Regions from separate parts of the Halobacillus sp. B23F22_1 genome, predicted to be linked through region 2. Evidence: riboswitches for the same ligand, from Rfam matches in the RefSeq annotation. Region 2 holds a riboswitch; the other holds the start of a gene.
The links. Region 2 has a riboswitch for lysine ahead of dapA (4-hydroxy-tetrahydrodipicolinate synthase). Riboswitches for the same ligand answer to the same signal wherever they lie in the genome.

Region 1 (9,457 bases), 1.2 Mb from region 2:
TATATTCTCCAACACGGTGTGATGAAAGATAAATCTACTGGTATTTTTAATGGAATTGGAAAAATTGAACATGGTGCAGCAAAATCCAATGCAGAACAAGAATCACGTGTATTGATGTTAAGTAAGGATGCTCGGGGTGATGCTAACCCAATATTACTGATTGATGAGGACGATGTAACGGCTGGTCACGCCGCTTCCGTTGGACGTGTTGATCCAATGCAGCTCTTTTATCTAATGAGCCGTGGAATCTCTCAATTTGAAGCTGAGCGCTTAATTATTCATGGATTCTTAGCACCTGTCGTAAACCAATTGCCAATTGAAGCTGTAAAACAACAGCTTAGACAATTGATTGAAAGGAAAGTATATTAATGGATGTAAAAGCCGTTCGTGATGCTTTCCCTATTCTGCATCAGGAAGTTAATGGACATCCTCTCGTTTATCTAGATTCTTCTGCAACTTCTCAAAAGCCAAATCAGGTTATTGAGAAGTTGGAAGAATATTACCGAGGCTACAACTCGAATGTGCACCGTGGTGTTCATTCACTTGGCACAAAAGCAACAGATGAATATGAAGGTGCTCGTGAGAAAGTTAGACGATTTATTAATGCTGAAAGTACTCAGGAAGTAATTTTTACTAGAGGTACGACAACTGCTATTAATACAGTTGCAGCAAGCTATGGGCGTGATAACTTGCAAGAAGGTGATGAGATTGTCATCACTCCAATGGAGCATCATAGTAATATTATTCCTTGGCAGCAAATTGCTAAAGAAACAGGAGCTTCTTTAAAATATATGCCATTACAGGCTGACGGCACCATTTCTTTAGACGATGCAGAGAATACAATTACCGATCAAACGAAAATTGTAGCAATCATGCAAGTTTCAAATGTATTAGGAACGATTAATCCTATTAAAGAACTTGGAACAATTGCTCATAAACACGGTGCAGTTATTCTCGTTGATGGAGCGCAAAGTGCCCCTCACATGAAAATTGATGTGCAAAATATGGATTGTGATTTTTATGCCTTTTCAGGTCACAAGATGTGTGGTCCTACAGGAATCGGGGTACTCTATGGTAAACGCTCACTTCTTAAAGAAATGGAACCTGTAGAGTTTGGGGGAGAAATGATTGATTTCGTCAACCTGTATGATTCTACATGGAAAGAACTGCCCTGGAAATTTGAAGGTGGTACGCCCATTATCGCTGGCGCAGTCGGCTTAGGGGCAGCGATTGATTTCTTGACAGAAATCGGATTGGAAGAAATAGAAGCGCATGAACACAAGCTCGCTCAGTATGCTCAACAAAAAATGAGTGAAATTGAAGGACTTACGATTTATGGACCTAAAGAAAGAGCTGGGTTAGTTACTTTTAATATATCTGATGTTCATCCGCATGATGTGGCTACTGTTCTAGATGCTGAAGGTATTGCAGTCCGAGCCGGGCATCACTGTGCACAGCCGCTCATGAGATGGTTAGATGTTACAGCGACGGCAAGAGCGAGCTTCTATTTGTATAACACAGAAGATGATATTGATCGCCTCGTCCAAGGACTACAAACAACAAAGGAGTATTTTGGCGATGTCTTTTAATAACTTAGATACGCTGTACCGCCAAGTTATCATGGATCACTACAAGAATCCTCGTAACCGTGGGGCTGTAGAAGGCGATCATTTGACAGTTGATATGAATAACCCTACATGCGGAGACCGCATCCAATTGCAGCTTCAAGTCGAAGACAATGTAGTTCAAGATGCAAAATTTGATGGAGAAGGATGTTCAATCAGCATGTCGTCCGCTTCCATGATGACGCAGGCAATAAAAGGTAAGTCAGTTGATGATGCGCTTAAAATGTCACGTATTTTTTCTGATATGATGTTGGGTAATGAGGTAGATGATGATAACCTTGACTTAGGGGACATCGAAGCCCTGCAAGGAGTTGCTAAGTTTCCCGCTAGGATAAAGTGTGCGACATTAGCATGGAAGGCTATGGAGAAAGGCGTTGACGAAGAGGAAGCGTAATTGCTTGATATACCAAAAGGAGGTATTTAACAATGGCTAAAAAAGCGCCAGAAGTTGGAGAGTACCAATACGGGTTTCATGAAAAAGATGTCTCTATTTTCCGTACTCAAAAAGGTTTAACGAAAGAAGTTGTTAAACAAATTTCTGATTATAAAGAAGAACCAAAGTGGATGCTTGATTTCCGCTTGAAAGCATTAGAACAATTCTATAAAATGCCTATGCCTCAATGGGGCGGCGATCTTTCAGAACTGAACTTTGACGATATTACGTATTACGTAAAACCTTCAGAGCGTTCTGAACGTTCTTGGGATGAAGTTCCTGAAGAGATTAAGAATACGTTTGATCGCCTGGGTATTCCAGAAGCTGAGCAGAAGTATCTTGCAGGTGTCTCTGCCCAATACGAATCTGAAGTTGTGTATCACAACATGGAGAAGGATCTAGAAGATCTAGGTGTCGTGTTTAAGGATACGGATACCGCCCTTAAAGAAGACGAAGAGATTTTCAAAGAATATTTTGCAAAAGTAATTCCAGCTTCGGATAATAAATTCTCAGCACTGAACTCTGCTGTATGGTCTGGCGGTTCATTCATCTATGTACCAAAAGATACAAAAGTGGAAACACCGCTGCAGGCTTATTTCAGAATTAATTCTGAAAACATGGGACAATTTGAGCGTACGCTTATCATTGTAGATGAAGGAGCATCTGTTCACTATGTGGAAGGTTGTACAGCACCAACGTATTCTTCAAGCTCACTACACAGTGCAGTTGTTGAAATCTTCGTGAAGAAGAATGCCTACTGCCGATATACAACAATTCAAAACTGGGCCAACAATGTTTATAACCTTGTTACAAAACGTGCGGTTGCTGATGAAAATGCAACAATGGAATGGGTAGATGGTAACTTAGGTTCCAAACTTACGATGAAATACCCAGCTGTTATTCTTAAGGGTGAAGGAGCACGAGGAATGACACTTTCCATCGCGCTTGCAGGTAAGGGACAGCACCAAGACGCTGGGGCTAAAATGCACCACTTAGCACCTAATACGTCTTCTACAATCGTTTCTAAATCCATTTCTAAACATGGTGGTAAAGTTACGTATCGTGGAATTGTTCAATTTGGTCGTAAAGCAGAAGGAGCACGCTCGAACATCGAATGTGATACCCTTATTATGGATAATAAGTCTACTTCAGATACTATTCCTTATAATGAAATTATGAATGAAAATATTTCATTAGAACACGAAGCCAAAGTTTCAAAAGTGTCTGAGGAACAGTTATTCTATCTTATGAGTAGAGGTCTTTCTGAGGAAGAAGCTACAGAAATGATCGTTATGGGCTTTATTGAGCCGTTTACAAAAGAGCTACCAATGGAATATGCTGTAGAAATGAACCGTCTGATTAAGTTCGAGATGGAAGGTTCTATTGGCTAATAGACACAAAGGTGAAACGTACAGGCGCATGCCGCCTGTACGTTTTTTATTTATAAAAAGGCAAGATGAATTTCGCATAGTAATCATGATACTATAATATTATCTTATATATAGTTAGAAGGCTGAATATGTTAATTGTATTTTCTTTGTTAATTGGTTTTATTACTGCATTTATAGGCAGCATAGCTGGACTAGGTGGCGGGGTAATTCTCGTTCCAGTTCTATTATTTTTAGGAGATCAGCTTGATTCCTTTCAATGGGTTTCACCTCAAACAATTGTGGGAATTTCACTCGTCGTAATGATTTTTACTGGTCTTTCTTCTGCTCTATCATACTTGAAGCATAAAAGAGTCGATTTAAAGCTAGGTTTAGTTTTAATGGCTGGAAGTATTCCTGGAGGTATATTCGGTTCATGGCTTAATCAGTTTTTCCAAACGGATGGATTTGCATTATTGTTTGGAATCGTCATGATTGCCGTATCATTAGTGTTTTTCCTGCCAAGAGATAGTACAAAAGCAACTCCTTTTAATAAAGGTCTTTCTCGAGAAAAAGAAATACATGGACAAACTTTCTTTTATCGAGTGCCTATTATTACAAGTGTCCTATTTGCATTTGGTGTTGGAGTTCTTTCTGGACTCCTAGGGATCGGAGGCGGCTCATTAATCGTTCCAGCTTTGATTTTACTATTTAAGATTCCACCGCATATTGCGACGGCTACATCTATGTTTATGATCTTTTTTGCAAGTATTACTAGCTCAGCTACTCACGTTTACTTAGGCCATGTAGAATGGGCCCATACCTTATTATTTATCCCGGGTGCTTATTTAGGAGGCTCAGTGGGAGCGATTGTTAATCGTCAACTCAATAGTCAAACTGTAGAATGGTTCTTAAGAATATTGCTTATATTAATTGGCATACGACTAATTTGGCAAGGCATCGGATAAGGAGAATGAAAATGAAGGAGAAGATTTTTCTTTATTATACGAGCGACCTACATAGTCATTTTGAAAATTGGCCTCAAATTGTAGGTTATTTTAACAAAAAAATAAAAAAACATAAACAAAAAGAGGAAACGTTCTGGCTTCTTGATAACGGAGACCATGCAGATCGTTTTCATCCTATAACTGAAGGTCTCATGGGGAAAGGGAATGTAGAGCTTCTCAATGAGGCAGGTTACAGTTTTGCGACTTTAGGTAACAATGAAGGAATTACACTTTCCTATTATGATCTTTATCACCTTTATGATGAGGCAAAGTTTCAAGTATTATGTGCAAATTTACGTTCAATGGAAGGTCGCCAGCCCAAATGGCTGTGTCCTTATACGATTAAAACTACGCCATTAGGGACAAAGGTGGCTGTAATAGGGTTAACAGCTCCGTTTGAAACTTTCTACCGGCTGTTAGGCTGGGAGATCCAGCCTCCGTTTGAAACGCTAAATCGCTATTATGATGAAATAAAAGAGCAAGCCGATATTTTTATACTTCTCTCTCACTTAGGGATTCATGATGATGAAGAGATGGCACGGAAGTTTCCTGAAATTGATGTTATAATCGGCGGTCATACACATCATTTGTTTCAAAATGGAGAACTGTATGGCGAGACCATTCTAACAGCAGTGGGTAAACATGGAACCCATCTTGGTGAAGTCTTCTTAGAGTGGGATCATGATTCAAATCGGTTATCTAAGAAAGAAGCTTATGCAGTATCAACAGAAAATTTAATGAAAGATGAGGATGTCACTGAAGACGTGGAGACTATGAGAACTAGAGCCTTGCAGTATTTACAAACAAGCGTGACTACGCTGGAAAAATCGCTGTCGGTAGCATGGTTTAAGCAGACGCTTCTTATGAGACGTCTGACAGAAGAATTACAGGCTTGGACGCAATCCGATGTCGGGATGCTTAATTCAGGTGTGTTACTTGATCATTTAAATCAAGGGAAGATTACGTATGAAGACATCCATCGCATTTGTCCACATCCCATGAATCCTTGTAAAGTAGAAGTAACTGGGGATGAATTGCTTGAAATCATTAGGGTAGGTCATACTAAAAAACTTACTGAGATCCGTTTAAAAGGACTTGGGTTTCGCGGGGAAGTAATAGGGAAGATGGTCTTTACAGGGGTTGAAATTCAAACCGTTATGAGTAAGGATGGAGAAGAAAGAGTTCGAAAAGTAACGATAAATGGAGCGCCAATAGACCGAAACCATGTTTATACATTAGGCACCGCAGATACGTTTACTTTCGGACGCCTATTTCCAGAAATTGCTTATGCCAAAAGTAAAAAATACTTTATGCCGGAGCTCTTAAGGGATGTCCTTGCGAAAGCAATACAAAAAATTTAACTTACTTTTTATATTGATACCAAGAGAAATACTAGCTGCCTAAGAGCAGCTTTTTTATTTTGTATACAAAAGTGAACGAATATAAACCTTCTCGAGGTAACACCTATACACAGCTAAAGGCAACCCTGGGATTGGGTATAATAGAAGATCCCACCTCGAGTCGTAACGTCTATTCTTGTTTCTGATTTTCAACGTATCTGCAGGCTGTCTCATAACTTTATTAAGTTAGTTTTAAACGCCTTTTATTGATCATATAGATAGGTCAGGAGGGGTTGTTTAATGGGGAAAATCAGGGCGAATCCACCCTCATTTGGTAAGCGGATATTATGGACGATCATCTTCTTTATTTTATTTACAGGGATATGTTTAGTGGTAATTGACCGGGGGATCACTCCTACGTTAGAGGAAATTGCAGAAACGAAAGCCCAGCAGCTGGCAAGAGATGCGATTAATGAAGCAGTGAGCAAGCAGATATCCGAGGAGTTGCAGTTCGATGATTTAATAAGAATGGAAAAAGACAATGACGGAAATATTGTGTACATGGGCTGGAATTCTGTTGTAGTCAATAGAACGTTACGAAATACTACATTAAGAGTCCAGAATTTTTTGAAACGAATGGAGTTGAATGAACTTCCCCTTGAAGACACTTCATTAGAAGCCGATATTTTCCCTAATGAAGAGACTAGCGAAGAACTAGGTGAAGAACCAGCTACTCTTATTGAAATCCCGGTTGGTTTAGCTACAAATAATTCAATTCTTTCTAATCTTGGTCCCAAAATACCAGTACAGTTACGAGTTATAGGTGATGTTCAGTCAGAGTTTAAGAACGAAATAACGGAATATGGTATAAATTCTGCCCACTTCCAGTTGTCGATTAATTTTACTGTTAGCTTACGTGTTGTTATCCCCTTCTCTACTGAAACTACAACAGTGGTTAATGATATTCCAATTGATTCAAGCACAATTATGGGAGAAGTTCCCCAGTTTTTTAATGAAACTGGTGATGCAGGAAAATCACCAACATTTTCTTATCCTATGGACCCCTTGCAATAACGATGGCCAACTGTTAGAATGTGAAAGAATTAAATATGCGTGACCTTATCAGATCGGTGAGGTAGAGGCGCAGGCTTCATCAGTATTCAGTGGGAGTAGGACAGCTAAGATCACGTGAAGAAAGGGGAGACCTGCCGAAGTTTCTTTGAGTCGTCAGCTCTTATAAACTGGTATATGTCTGAATAAGAGATATACTGTCATGCAAGCTTTTTAGGTGCATGGTGCGCTACTGATCGAAATGGAGGATAATCAAATTGCTATAAAAGCAATGATAGGTTATTTTCTATCATTGCTTTTTCGTATGCCGGAAAAAACCATCCCTTTTTTTGGCCTGCAGCTCTCCAGAGTCCCTCATTTGCCCCAGTAGACTTCCATACCGCCTAATCTCATCAAAAGATTTACGGAAGGGGAACCACACATGGAAGGAACAATTTACTCTTTAATTCCAGCCGTTTTAATGCTGATTCTTGTTATTGCCACGCGGAAGGTTATACTTTCACTTGGAATTGGAATTATTGTAGGCGCATTTATGCTCACCCAGTTTAATATTCTTGAAGGAATTCAACTGATCTGGACGAATTTATATTCCATATTCGTCAGTGATGGTGCTTTAAATACGGGGAATTTATATTTATTATCATTCTTAATTTTGCTGGGTATTACAACTGCATTCTTAACAGCTTCAGGAGGAAGTCAGGCTTTTGGGCGCTGGGCTGTACAAAGAATAAAATCCCGTAAAGGGGCAAAACTAGTTCCTGCGTTACTCGGTATTGTTATTTTTATTGATGATTATTTTAATGCGTTAGCTGTAGGCCAGGTTGCTAGGCCTGTGACAGACCGTCATCGTATTTCACGGGCAAATCTGGCCTACTATATCGACTCCACATCCGCGCCAATTACAGTCATCTCACCTATTTCCAGCTGGGGTGCATACATTATCGGAACCATCGGAAGCATTTTAGCAGCTAACGAGATAACACAATATCAGCCGCTGGAAGCCTTTGTTCGAATGATCCCAGCTAACTTCTATGTCTTTGCAGCGTTACTTCTTGTTTTCTTAACAATTTTCCTAAGGCTTGATGTTTTTTCGATGAAAAAGCATGAACAGAAAGCGATTAAAACAGGTGTCCTAAAAGATGAAGAGAAAGGTGATATTCCTGGAGACTTAAATGATGAATTTAAGGATCACAAGCAAGGGAAGATTTCTTTCTTGATCTGGCCGATCATTGCATTAATAGCTGGAACGGTTGGAACAATGATTGTTACGGGGATCCAAAACACAGAAGGGGCTGTAACAGCTCTGAGTATTTTTGAGAATACGGATGTAAACATTTCTTTATTTACCGGTGGAATCATTGCGGTATTACTGGCTGCCATTATGTATATAAATCAATCAGGAGAGAAATCTGGGATGGGTCATGTCCTTGTTGAAGGTGTAAAAGCCATGCTGCCTGCCATTTATATTCTAATTTTTGCCTGGATGATTGGGGATGTAATCGGCCAGCTGCAGACAGGGGAATATCTAGCAGGTTTAGTAAATGACTCTAATATTAGTACTGGATTTCTTCCATTGTTACTATTTATAGTTTCCGGCTTTATGGCACTGGCAACAGGTACTTCATGGGGCACATTTGGTATTATGCTCCCAATCGCTGGGGAGATTGCAGCGGTTTCCGACGCTGCAATGATTCTTCCAGCATTATCAGCGGTGCTGGCAGGTTCGGTTTTTGGAGATCATTGTTCTCCTATATCGGATACGACTATTTTATCGTCAACCGGGGCGGGCTCAGACCATATCGACCACGTAGTAACACAGCTTCCTTACGCGTTTATAGCAGCTACTGGAGCTATCCTGGGTTATGTACTGCTCGCTGTTACAGGCGGTATAGCCATCCCTCTAATAGTAACATTAAGCACAGTAGTAGTAATAGGTATATTGATTCACATAAAAAATCGATCTGATTATATTCCGGAGTAGAACAAAGGACAAAGAAGTGCATCAAATGTACTTCTTTGTCTTTTTTTAGTAATATTTGGATAATTATTAATTTTATAATATTACTTTGACATCGAACTAGTGTATCGGTATAATAAGCTTGAATAATCAGAAAAAAATAAAAATTTGGAAACATTCTCTTCTGTACATGCTCATAATATAAAAGGAAGAGAAATGGATCCAAGGGAGGTCTTACACATGGAAAATCGTGCACAATGGGGGACGAGAGCCGGGTTTATCCTGGCAGCAGTCGGATCAGCAATCGGTCTGGGTAATATTTGGCGTTTCCCTTCAGTAGCATACGAGAATGGTGGAGGGGCATTTTTTATACCGTATTTATTCGCTCTTTTAACCGCAGGTATCCCGCTACTGGTTATGGAATTTACTATTGGTCATAAGTATCGTGGATCAGCACCGCTATCATTTTTTCGTATGAATAAGAAAACAGAATGGCTTGGATGGTGGGCCGTATTAGTAGCATTTGTAATTTCAACCTATTACGCCGTCATTATTGCCTGGGCAATTTCTTATAGTATTTTTGCCTTCAACCTTTCTTGGGGAGAAGACACAGAAGGCTTCTTGTTTAGTGAATATTTGAATTTATCTGTTGATCCT
Region 2 (9,457 bases):
TGTAATGTTTTCTTCACTTATCGACATTCGTACCTTCCTTTATGGTGCAATCTATGCATTTCATTGTTTACTACCACTTCCCATATTAAACTACATTGAAGCAAATGAGAATGAAAAATGAGCCGCACTTTCAGCTGACCATACATTTATAGGTTATGTTCACTTCCAAAGTGGGTAAAATAAAAATAATCCAGCAAAACTTGTGAACATTATGTGTCTTTTTCAAGAACTTTTTGTTACAATAGAAATATATAAGAATACGCTTACATTTAAGTCCTTAAAAAGGAGTTGTTTTTACATGGATGTTGTAATGATTTTCTTGATGCTTTCAACGATTACACCTTTCTTGTTTATCAAACTGAAAAAAATGCCTTTAGCGATTGCCCAGTCAGTTTTATTAGTCGGAATGTGGATGTATTATTTCCAGGCTGTATTTAGTACAGCACCAGCCGCATTTTCACCTTTATGGATCATTTTTTACGCTGGATTACTCCTCTCGCAGATTGCCTGGATTATGTTTATCATTTATGTGATAAGCACACAAGAGGACAAATGGCAGAAGAGTTATCAATAATAATGAAACAAATCCCACTCCCTGAGAACAGGAAGTGGGATTTTTTGTGGTTCTATTTTAAACGGTCTGCTTCTCTTCGGATCGTTTTTGCGCATGAAACAATTGAATGATCGCCTGAGAAAAGGCTACAGCTGCCAGAACGTAAAGTAACAATTTTGGCGTATAGCTTGTATACATAGCTCCCCATAAAGAGAAGGAAGTAATTAGAATGCACAGCATAAAACCAATGACGTGTTTGCTCGAAATCTCCGAAGTCACATCATTCTCTTGATTGTAAACTTTCTCATTGATTTGCAATGATCTCACCTACCATACTTAGTTAAAACGTTCCTAAACAGCACTTAGTGCCCTTCGTGTTCACCGTCATCTTGTTGTTCTTGGTCATCATTTTCATGTTGTTCATATTGATGATCTTCTTCATCATGATTGTGCGTAAAGCCAAAGGACATGGTAAAGAGTGAACCTGCTACTACAATCGCCGCTAATACAGCGCCGTGGAACATCATGTTCCATGGAACGTGCCCATTTTTACTTTCAAATTCGACGACGTGCATGAACATAAACAATTGAATACCGGCCTGGATTACTGCAAGAATCATAATTCCTGAAATAATCCACATGGTAGAAAGATTTGAGCCAAGAGCTGTCCATGTTGCCAGTAAAGTTAAAGCAATGGATAAAACAAAGCCGATAACATGCTGGGTTGGAATACGTTTATTATGATCCGTCATACTAAACCACCATCCCTATTAAATAAACACTCGTGAAAATAAAGATCCACACGACGTCCAAGAAGTGCCAGTACAGTCCTATGATAAAGAACTTTCTGCTTGTTCTTGGTGTTAATCCTCGCTTCGTTACTTGAATCAGCAAGAGAATCACCCATCCAATACCAAGCGTTACGTGCAGTCCGTGTGTCCCAGCCAATGTAAAGAAGGCTGACCAAAAGGCACTGGACTGAAGAGTAGCTCCTTCATGGGCATAATGGATGAATTCGTAGATCTCAAAACCGAGAAAGGATAAACCTAAAACTAAAGTTACAATCATCCAATTACGCAAGCCTTTAACTGAACCTCTGCGCATTTCATGGATAGCTAATCCACATGTGAAACTACTTGTTAACAACAGGAACGTCATAACGAGTACAATTCCTGGCTCAAATAATTCAGCTGGAGGGGTAGAATCAGCCGTTCTGCCAAATAATACAGCGTAAGTGGCAAAGAGAGTCGCAAACAAAACAATTTCTGCTGCCAAGAAGATCCAGAATCCAAGAATCGTCATCTGACCTTCTTCGGTTCTATATTCCAATGGGCCTGTTTTCAGCTCGTGAGAACTCATATTATAACCCCCTTGCCGAGCGTTCAGTACGCTTAATTTCATCTACTTCGACGTGGTAACCTTCGTCGTAATCAAAGGAACGTATAACCATCATCACAATACCAGCAAGTAAGCCGGCAATGGCCATCCACATCCATTCAAACACAACCCCGAAACTTGCAATAGCTAAGAATCCCATAAATATGATCGGCTGTCCTGTGTTACTAGGCATGTGAATCGGTTCTAATTTGTCTTCTTCAAACGTCGTTTTTCCTTCTTCCTTCAGTTTCACATAGGCATCCTGGCTATCCACATGCGGAACTGTAGCGAAGTTGTAGAAAGGAATTGGTGTCGGCGTCGCCCATTCAAGCGTACGTCCGTCATCCCAGCTGTCTCCTGATGTTTCTCGTTCACTATAACGATAGCTGTAAACGATCGTGAAGCAGAAGATAGCAAAACCTACTCCCATTCCAAATGCCCCTACGGTAGAGATGACATTAAGCGGCATCCATTCTGGAATGATCGTAAAGACACGACGCGGCATTCCGTCCAATCCTGCAAAATACTGCGGGAAGAAACAAACGTGAAAACCGATGACGAAAAACCAGAAGCTCCATCTGCCGAGTCTTTCGTTGAGCTTGTGGCCAAACATTTTCGGATACCAGAAAATAAGACCTGCGAAGCAAGCAAAAACTGTACCTGCAATCAATACATAGTGGAAGTGTGCCACTAAGAAATAAGAGTTGTGGAACTGATAGTCCGCAGATGCCATACCGAGCATAACACCGGTCACACCACCGATAACGAAACTCGGAATAAAGGCAAGCGCCCACATCATAGCTACGGTATTGTTAATCCGCGATTTATACAGCGTTCCTAACCAGTTGAATATTTTCACCCCGGTTGGTACGGCAATCAACATCGTTGAAATGGAGAAGACAGAGTTTACAAAAGCACCGGCACCCATCGTAAAGAAGTGGTGTACCCATACTAAGAAACTTAACCCCGCGATTAAAATAATCGCCCATACCATAGCTTTATAACCAAACAATTGTTTACGTGCAAACGTAGAAATAACCTCTGAGAAGATTCCGAATGCAGGAAGTATAACAATATACACTTCAGGGTGTCCCCACATCCAGAACAAGTTTGCCCACATCATCGGCATTCCTTCACCAGTTAACGTAAAGAACTGAGCTCCGAAAACACGGTCAAGCGTCATAAGTGCTAAAGCAACCGTTAAGATCGGGAATGCAAAGACGATAATAAATGATGTGATTAACGTAGACCACGTAAAGATTGGCATTTGAAACATTTTCATGCCGGGCGCACGCATCTTAAGAATGGTTACCATAAAGTTAACCCCTGATGCGAGCGTACCTATACCTGATAATTGCAGTCCCATTAAATAGAAGTTTTGCCCAGGACCGGGGCTCATGGCCGCACCCGCTAACGGTGTATAGCTTGTCCAGCCGGCATCTGGTGAGCCGCCGATAACAAATGAAATGTTAAACAACATCGCACCAAATAGGAATGACCAGAAACTCAACGCGTTTAAATATGGAAAAGCAACGTCACGCGCACCGATTTGCAATGGTACGACAACGTTCATTAACCCAATAAGAAACGGCATCGCCATAAATATAATCATCACTGTACCGTGAGTTGTAAATATCTCATCATAGTGCTGAGCATTTAAGAAGTTCATATTTGGAAAGGCAAGCTGGGTACGCATCATAAGCGCATCGGCTCCACCTCGGAACAACATTGCTAAAGCACTAAGAATATACATAATTCCTATTTTTTTATGATCAACGGTCGTTAACCACTCACGCCATAACCAGCCCCATTTTTTGAAATACGTTAAAATGAATAGGATCGCGGCGGACACAAGGACAATCGAAACCATCCCGGCATATATAAGCGGTTCGCCCGTAACGAAAAATTCGTCAAGCTGCATAGTTGCTCACCTGCTTTCTATTAATGACTTTCATGATCATCATCGTTCTCTTCATCCATGAAATCTTCGGCTTCTTGATCGCTATATAAATGCATAAGCTCGCCGTATAAGTCATAGTGTCGGTTAACAGCATAATCACGACCATCGTTCGTCCCGTGATCCACCCACTCTAAGTGAGTTGAAGAAAACTCTGCTTCAGTTGTAAGACCCGGTTTAAGTAACTCATCATACTCTTCCTGAGTCAATTCGGGAGCTTCATTTTGAGTTTGTTCTACCCAGTCATTGTAATCCTCTTCACTTTCGGCATAGACTTCGAAGGTATGCTTCGTAAAGCCTTCCCCGTTAAAGTTCGAGTTCCTGCCATCGTAAACCCCTTCTTCATCCGCTTGTAAATAAAGGGTATTTTCCATTCCAGCCATGTTATATTTCTGACCGCCTAATCGAGGAATCCACAGGGCTGCCATCGAGTCAGCCGATGACAACTTAAATTCTATGGGACGATCTGTTGGAATGTGTAAATAGTTTACGGTTTCTATGTCCTCTTCAGGGTAGCTGAAGAACCATTTCCAATCAGCTGCTGTTGCATAAACGACAAGTGGTTCCTTGGTATCTTCTGTTGCCGCCTCTTCCGATTCAGGCGGTTTTTCTAACTCAAACAGCGTTTCTACCGTCGGTATACTCAATGCAACCACGATAATGAAAGGAATCACAGTCCACACGATCTCAATCATCGTGTTGCCGTGCATATGCGGGTCATAGTCGCTTTCTTTTCGGTTCGGGTTCGTATCCCGATACTTGTAAACGAAATAAGCGAAAGGCACACACACGACCACCACGATAAATAACATAAGAATTATGGAATATATTATGAGATCGTTTTGAGTTTGAGCCACCGGACCTTTTGGATCAAAAACAGCCATTTGACTGCACCCGCTCAAAAACAAGACAAGACTGAGTGGAAGTAAAATCAGTCCTCGTTTGAAGAATTGCTTCATGCTTTTCACTCGGTTACACTCCTTTTTTTCTTTATTTAAAGGTTCTGCCGCATAAAAGTTAATAGATTGCGTTTTAACTGAAAGTAGTATAGCAAAAATATGACGAAATGAAATAAAGTTAATGAAATTGTCATTGATCGCTCACAACTTTTTAAAGTTTTGACGAAAAATCGTCACTAATTTGGAAAATTTTAATCATAATGGCGGGGATATACGGCGAATGAATTGAAGGTTGTAGAAATTACTCATTACATCTGTAAGTATCCTTAAATGTTTTGAATCAAACCTATTAGGGAATCTCTTCACAAATGTCACATTTAAAATTATAAAAAACAGATATCCCCCTTGTATTCAATTACCAATTCTGTTATAGTTCAGGCAACTAAATAATTTCTTTCTTCAACTTTTTGAAGAGAGGATAGAGGTGCGAAGACCATCAGTACACAATGTGAGGACGATGAGGTCCCTGGATCATTGTGAAAAGGGGGATTTGCCGAAGCGGAAAGAAACTCATACTCTTGATGCTGGTTCTGCTGTTGAATAAATACAGGACTGTCATATAGGAAACTATATGGAGGGCTATCTTTGCAGAAACGATGCGACAAACAATCGATTTCTACAGCAACAACGATACCCTTCGTTGTTGCTTTTTTGCGCTTACACTCGTACAGCCCGTCCCACCTCTATATTTAAAATTTTAAGAAAAGGGTGTGAAGTTATGAATTTTGGCCAAGTCTTAACAGCAATGGTCACTCCGTTTGATCAAAAGGGCGAAATTGACTTTAATGCAACTCGAACATTAGTTAATCATTTAATTGAAAATGGTACGGACGGATTAGTTATCGGAGGCACGACTGGGGAATCGCCTACATTGACTTCTGATGAAAAAATTGAATTTTACCGCTATGTAGTTAAAGTCGTCGATAGACGCGTGCCTGTTCTTGCAGGTACAGGCTCTAACAATACACACGCTTCAATCAGTTTAACGCAAGAGGTTGAAGAAACAGGCGTCGACGCTGTCATGCTCGTTGCTCCATATTACAACAAACCATCGCAGGAAGGGTTGTATCAACACTTTAAAGCGATCGCCCAATCCACCAGCCTGCCTGTGATGTTGTATAACATTCCAGGAAGGAGTGTAGTGAACGTGCTTCCTGAAACGATTGTACGTCTGTCCGAAATCGACAATATCGTTTCCGTTAAAGAATCAAGCGGTGATTTGGACGCGGTTACAGAGATTATCAGCCGGACAGCGGATGACTTCACTGTGTACAGTGGAGATGATGGGATGACTCTGCCTATCCTTTCTATTGGCGGGACAGGCGTTGTCTCAGTTGCTTCCCATGTAATAGGAAATGAAATGCAGCAGATGGTTCATAGTTTTAATGATGGAGATGTCATGTATGCAAGTGCGATGCACCGCAAATTGCTGCCTGTTATGAAAGCTTTGTTTGCTGCTCCAAGTCCTTCTCCTGTCAAAGCCGCTTTAAATATGAAAGGGATTTACGTAGGCAATGTTCGTTTACCTATGCTCCCTCTTACGGCAGAAGAGAAAAACGAATTGCAAAAGATGCTTCCTGATCAAAATATTGAAGCCGTTGGCTAATGATCAGAAAACAGGCTGGGACAAAACTGAATAAAGCTTAAAATAATCCGAACGATTCTTCTGGAATCAGTTCGGATTATTTATATTACATACATCGAATATACGCCGCTCCGTCAAAATGCTTCGCTTTCCTTGGGCACGGCCTCAGCTTCCTCGGAAAGCAAAGGGCGCTTTCCTGCGGGTTTTCGACTCGTGCTGTTCCCAAAGGAGTCTTCGCATTTTGACTACGCTCATGATCTGTGTTTATACAAATGTTCGTTTTTTAACAACTTTGCTTTACTTATGTCTCATCTTCGTTAGATCACTTTTTTAATAACCGCTCCACACCAATCTCTTTTTCTTCTTCCAAAAACATTTCTACCCTTATATTTCCTTTCTGTATTAATAATTCCTTCACCTCTATGCATATTTATAATTTTTCTAAAAATTTTGTCGAATAGGGGTGCAATTTAAATATAATCTGTTATAATACATAAATAACGGAACATTAAAGGAAATTGTCCTTAAATAAAAGGAGGTTCTTTTTTGAACACCATCAAAGAATTAATTTCATCAATAGAAAGCGAAATCATCAACATTCGCAGAACCTTACACAAGAACCCTGAATTAGCCAATGAAGAACATGAGACCTCTACTTTAGTGAAAGAAAAATTATCGGATTATGGTGTGAAATGGGAGGCCGGCTTCGCTGGAACGGGGGTTCTCGGAATTATTGAAGGGAATAAACCGGGCGGAACAGTGGCCCTTCGAGCAGATATGGACGCGCTCCCTATTCAAGAAGCCAATGATCATGAGTTTATTTCTGAGAATAAAGGAAAAATGCATGCGTGCGGACATGATGCACACACGGCTATGCTTCTAGGGGCCGGCTACGCGTTGGAAAAAGTTAAGGATGAGATTAACGGAACAGTCCTGTTGGTTTTCCAGCCCGCTGAAGAAAATTCTCCACATGGAGGATCGAAACAAATGATGGAGGATGGAGTTTTTAATACATTTACCCCCGATGTCATTTACGGACAGCATGTGTGGCCGGGCCTCCCTGTAGGTAAAGTCGGAATTCGTGATAAAGAAATGATGGGCGCATCCGATCGTTTCAAAGTTACCATTAAAGGAAAAGGCGGCCATGCGAGTATGCCTCATGAAGGAAATGATGCACTGATCGTTACCAATCAAATCATATCCAGTCTGCAGACGATTATAAGCCGGAATATGAATCCACTCGACTCTGCTGTCGTTACGGTTGGGAAAATTGAAGGGGGTTACAGCTATAATGTCATCCCTGATCAAGTCACATTTGAAGGAACGGTCCGCACCTTTAAACCTGAAGTCAAAGAAAAAGTGAAGCAGCGATTTCACACGATCATTGAGCAGACGGTCTCAGCTTTTGATGCAGAGTCCAACATTCAATACCTTGACGGCTATCCTGCCACGATCAATACACCAAAATGGGCGGAACAAGCCAGGGTTACTTCCAAGAAGCTTCTTGGTGAAGACGCTGCCCCCGCCCTCGATCCTGCTTTAGCAGGTGAAGATTTTTCCAGATTTCTGCTCGAGTACGAAGGAGCGTTCATATGGCTTGGGACTCAAATCGAGGAGTCCGCAAATCAAAAGCCCCTTCACGACCCTGGTTTTAAACTTAATGAAAAAGCATTGCCGCTAGGAAGTGAATTTTTAGCAGCTGTAGCTCTTGATACACTGAAGACTCTTACGTAGGGAGAGAAGGAATTTGGCGATAAATTTAAAACATTTTTCTAAAACAATTGAACCCTCACTCCTGCAGTGGCGGCGTCATTTACATCAATATCCTGAGCTAGGATTTATGGAATACTATACAACTTATGTCATTGGAGAAGAACTGAAGAAGCTTGGATTTACCATTCATTGCGGCAAAGAAGCCTTAGAAAGCGACGCCCGATACGGTGTACCTGCCGAAAATGAACGTGCTGAGAATGAGAAACGGGCCCGAGCGATGGGTGTTCCAGAGGAGTGGATGGCGGCCGTGCACGGCGGTCACACAGGAATTGTCGCTGTTTACGACACAGGGCGGAGCGGTGATCATCTTGCTTTTCGCTTTGATATTGATGCACTGCCTATAGAGGAAGCTGAGCAGGACAAGCACGTGCCTTTTAAAAAATCTTTTATATCTAAACAAAAAGGCGTCATGCACGCGTGCGCTCACGACGGTCACACGACAATCGGCCTTGGTCTCGCTCAATTTATAGCCGAGCATCACATGAAGCTGAACGGAAAGTTTACACTGCTCTTCCAGCCTGCTGAAGAAGGCGGCCGCGGTGCTAGAGCTATGACGGAAAAAGGGTGGCTCAGCGGTGTAGATGCGTTTTATTCAGGCCATATCGGAATTCAATCTCTGCCCGTCGGAACGATTGCTGCTACGACGAGAGGATTTCTCGCATCATCTAAACTCAATGTTCATGTTAAAGGTCAATCTTCCCATTCAGGTATGAAGCCTGAAGCCGGCCGTAATGCGTTATTAGCAGCAGCGACCGCAGCGACCCAGTTACACTCGATTTCACGTCATAGTGAAGGTATAAGCAGAATTAATGTCGGTAAACTGATCGCAGGGAACGGCAGAAACATCGTTTCAGACCGCGGCTATTTGGAACTGGAAACTAGAGGAGAAACACAGAACATTAACGAATATATGCAAAAGGAAGCGCGGCGAATCATTGAAGCATCTGCTGCCATGCACAACGTAGAGGCTCAAATCGAATTTGTTGGAGAAACCGAAGAGTTACATTGTGACGAGTCACTCATTCCATTAATCACGAACGCCTGCCAAACCAGCAACCTCATTCAAAAAATTGAACCTTATGCCCTCGTCTCTGGTTCTGAAGACGCCAGCTTTATGATGAATGAAGTACAAAAGCAGGGCGGTAAAGCCACTTACATGTTATTTGGTACTCACTTACCGGACAATCACCACTCTCCTCATTTTGATTTTGAAGAGGAAGTGTTAACTGTCGCGTTAGATGCCTACATCCACA

Region 1: linked by a shared signal. The riboswitch ahead of ACGTNH_RS07400 (Na+/H+ antiporter NhaC family protein) and the one ahead of dapA (4-hydroxy-tetrahydrodipicolinate synthase) in region 2 are both predicted to bind lysine.

The regions. Positions count from the first base shown of each region.
Region 1 covers NZ_JBIEKE010000001.1:1,459,395-1,468,851, forward strand. The annotation lists gene sufD (Fe-S cluster assembly protein SufD) at 1-369, shown strand, start outside; gene ACGTNH_RS07370 (cysteine desulfurase) at 369-1,589, shown strand; gene sufU (Fe-S cluster assembly sulfur transfer protein SufU) at 1,579-2,019, shown strand; gene sufB (Fe-S cluster assembly protein SufB) at 2,052-3,449, shown strand; gene ACGTNH_RS07385 (sulfite exporter TauE/SafE family protein) at 3,578-4,393, shown strand; gene ACGTNH_RS07390 (bifunctional metallophosphatase/5'-nucleotidase) at 4,405-5,793, shown strand; gene yunB (sporulation protein YunB) at 6,073-6,846, shown strand; lysine riboswitch at 6,901-7,083, shown strand; gene ACGTNH_RS07400 (Na+/H+ antiporter NhaC family protein) at 7,265-8,824, shown strand; gene ACGTNH_RS07405 (sodium-dependent transporter) at 9,041-9,457, shown strand, end outside.
Region 2 covers NZ_JBIEKE010000001.1:272,711-282,167, reverse strand. The annotation lists gene ACGTNH_RS01495 (TraB/GumN family protein) at 1-27, opposite strand, end outside; gene ACGTNH_RS01490 (spore morphogenesis/germination protein YwcE) at 299-574, shown strand; gene ACGTNH_RS01485 (cytochrome C oxidase subunit IV family protein) at 632-871, opposite strand; gene qoxD (cytochrome aa3 quinol oxidase subunit IV) at 916-1,305, opposite strand; gene qoxC (cytochrome aa3 quinol oxidase subunit III) at 1,307-1,912, opposite strand; gene qoxB (cytochrome aa3 quinol oxidase subunit I) at 1,914-3,851, opposite strand; gene qoxA (cytochrome aa3 quinol oxidase subunit II) at 3,872-4,846, opposite strand; lysine riboswitch at 5,258-5,436, shown strand; gene dapA (4-hydroxy-tetrahydrodipicolinate synthase) at 5,565-6,452, shown strand; gene ACGTNH_RS01455 (M20 metallopeptidase family protein) at 6,978-8,165, shown strand; gene ACGTNH_RS01450 (amidohydrolase) at 8,179-9,457, shown strand, end outside.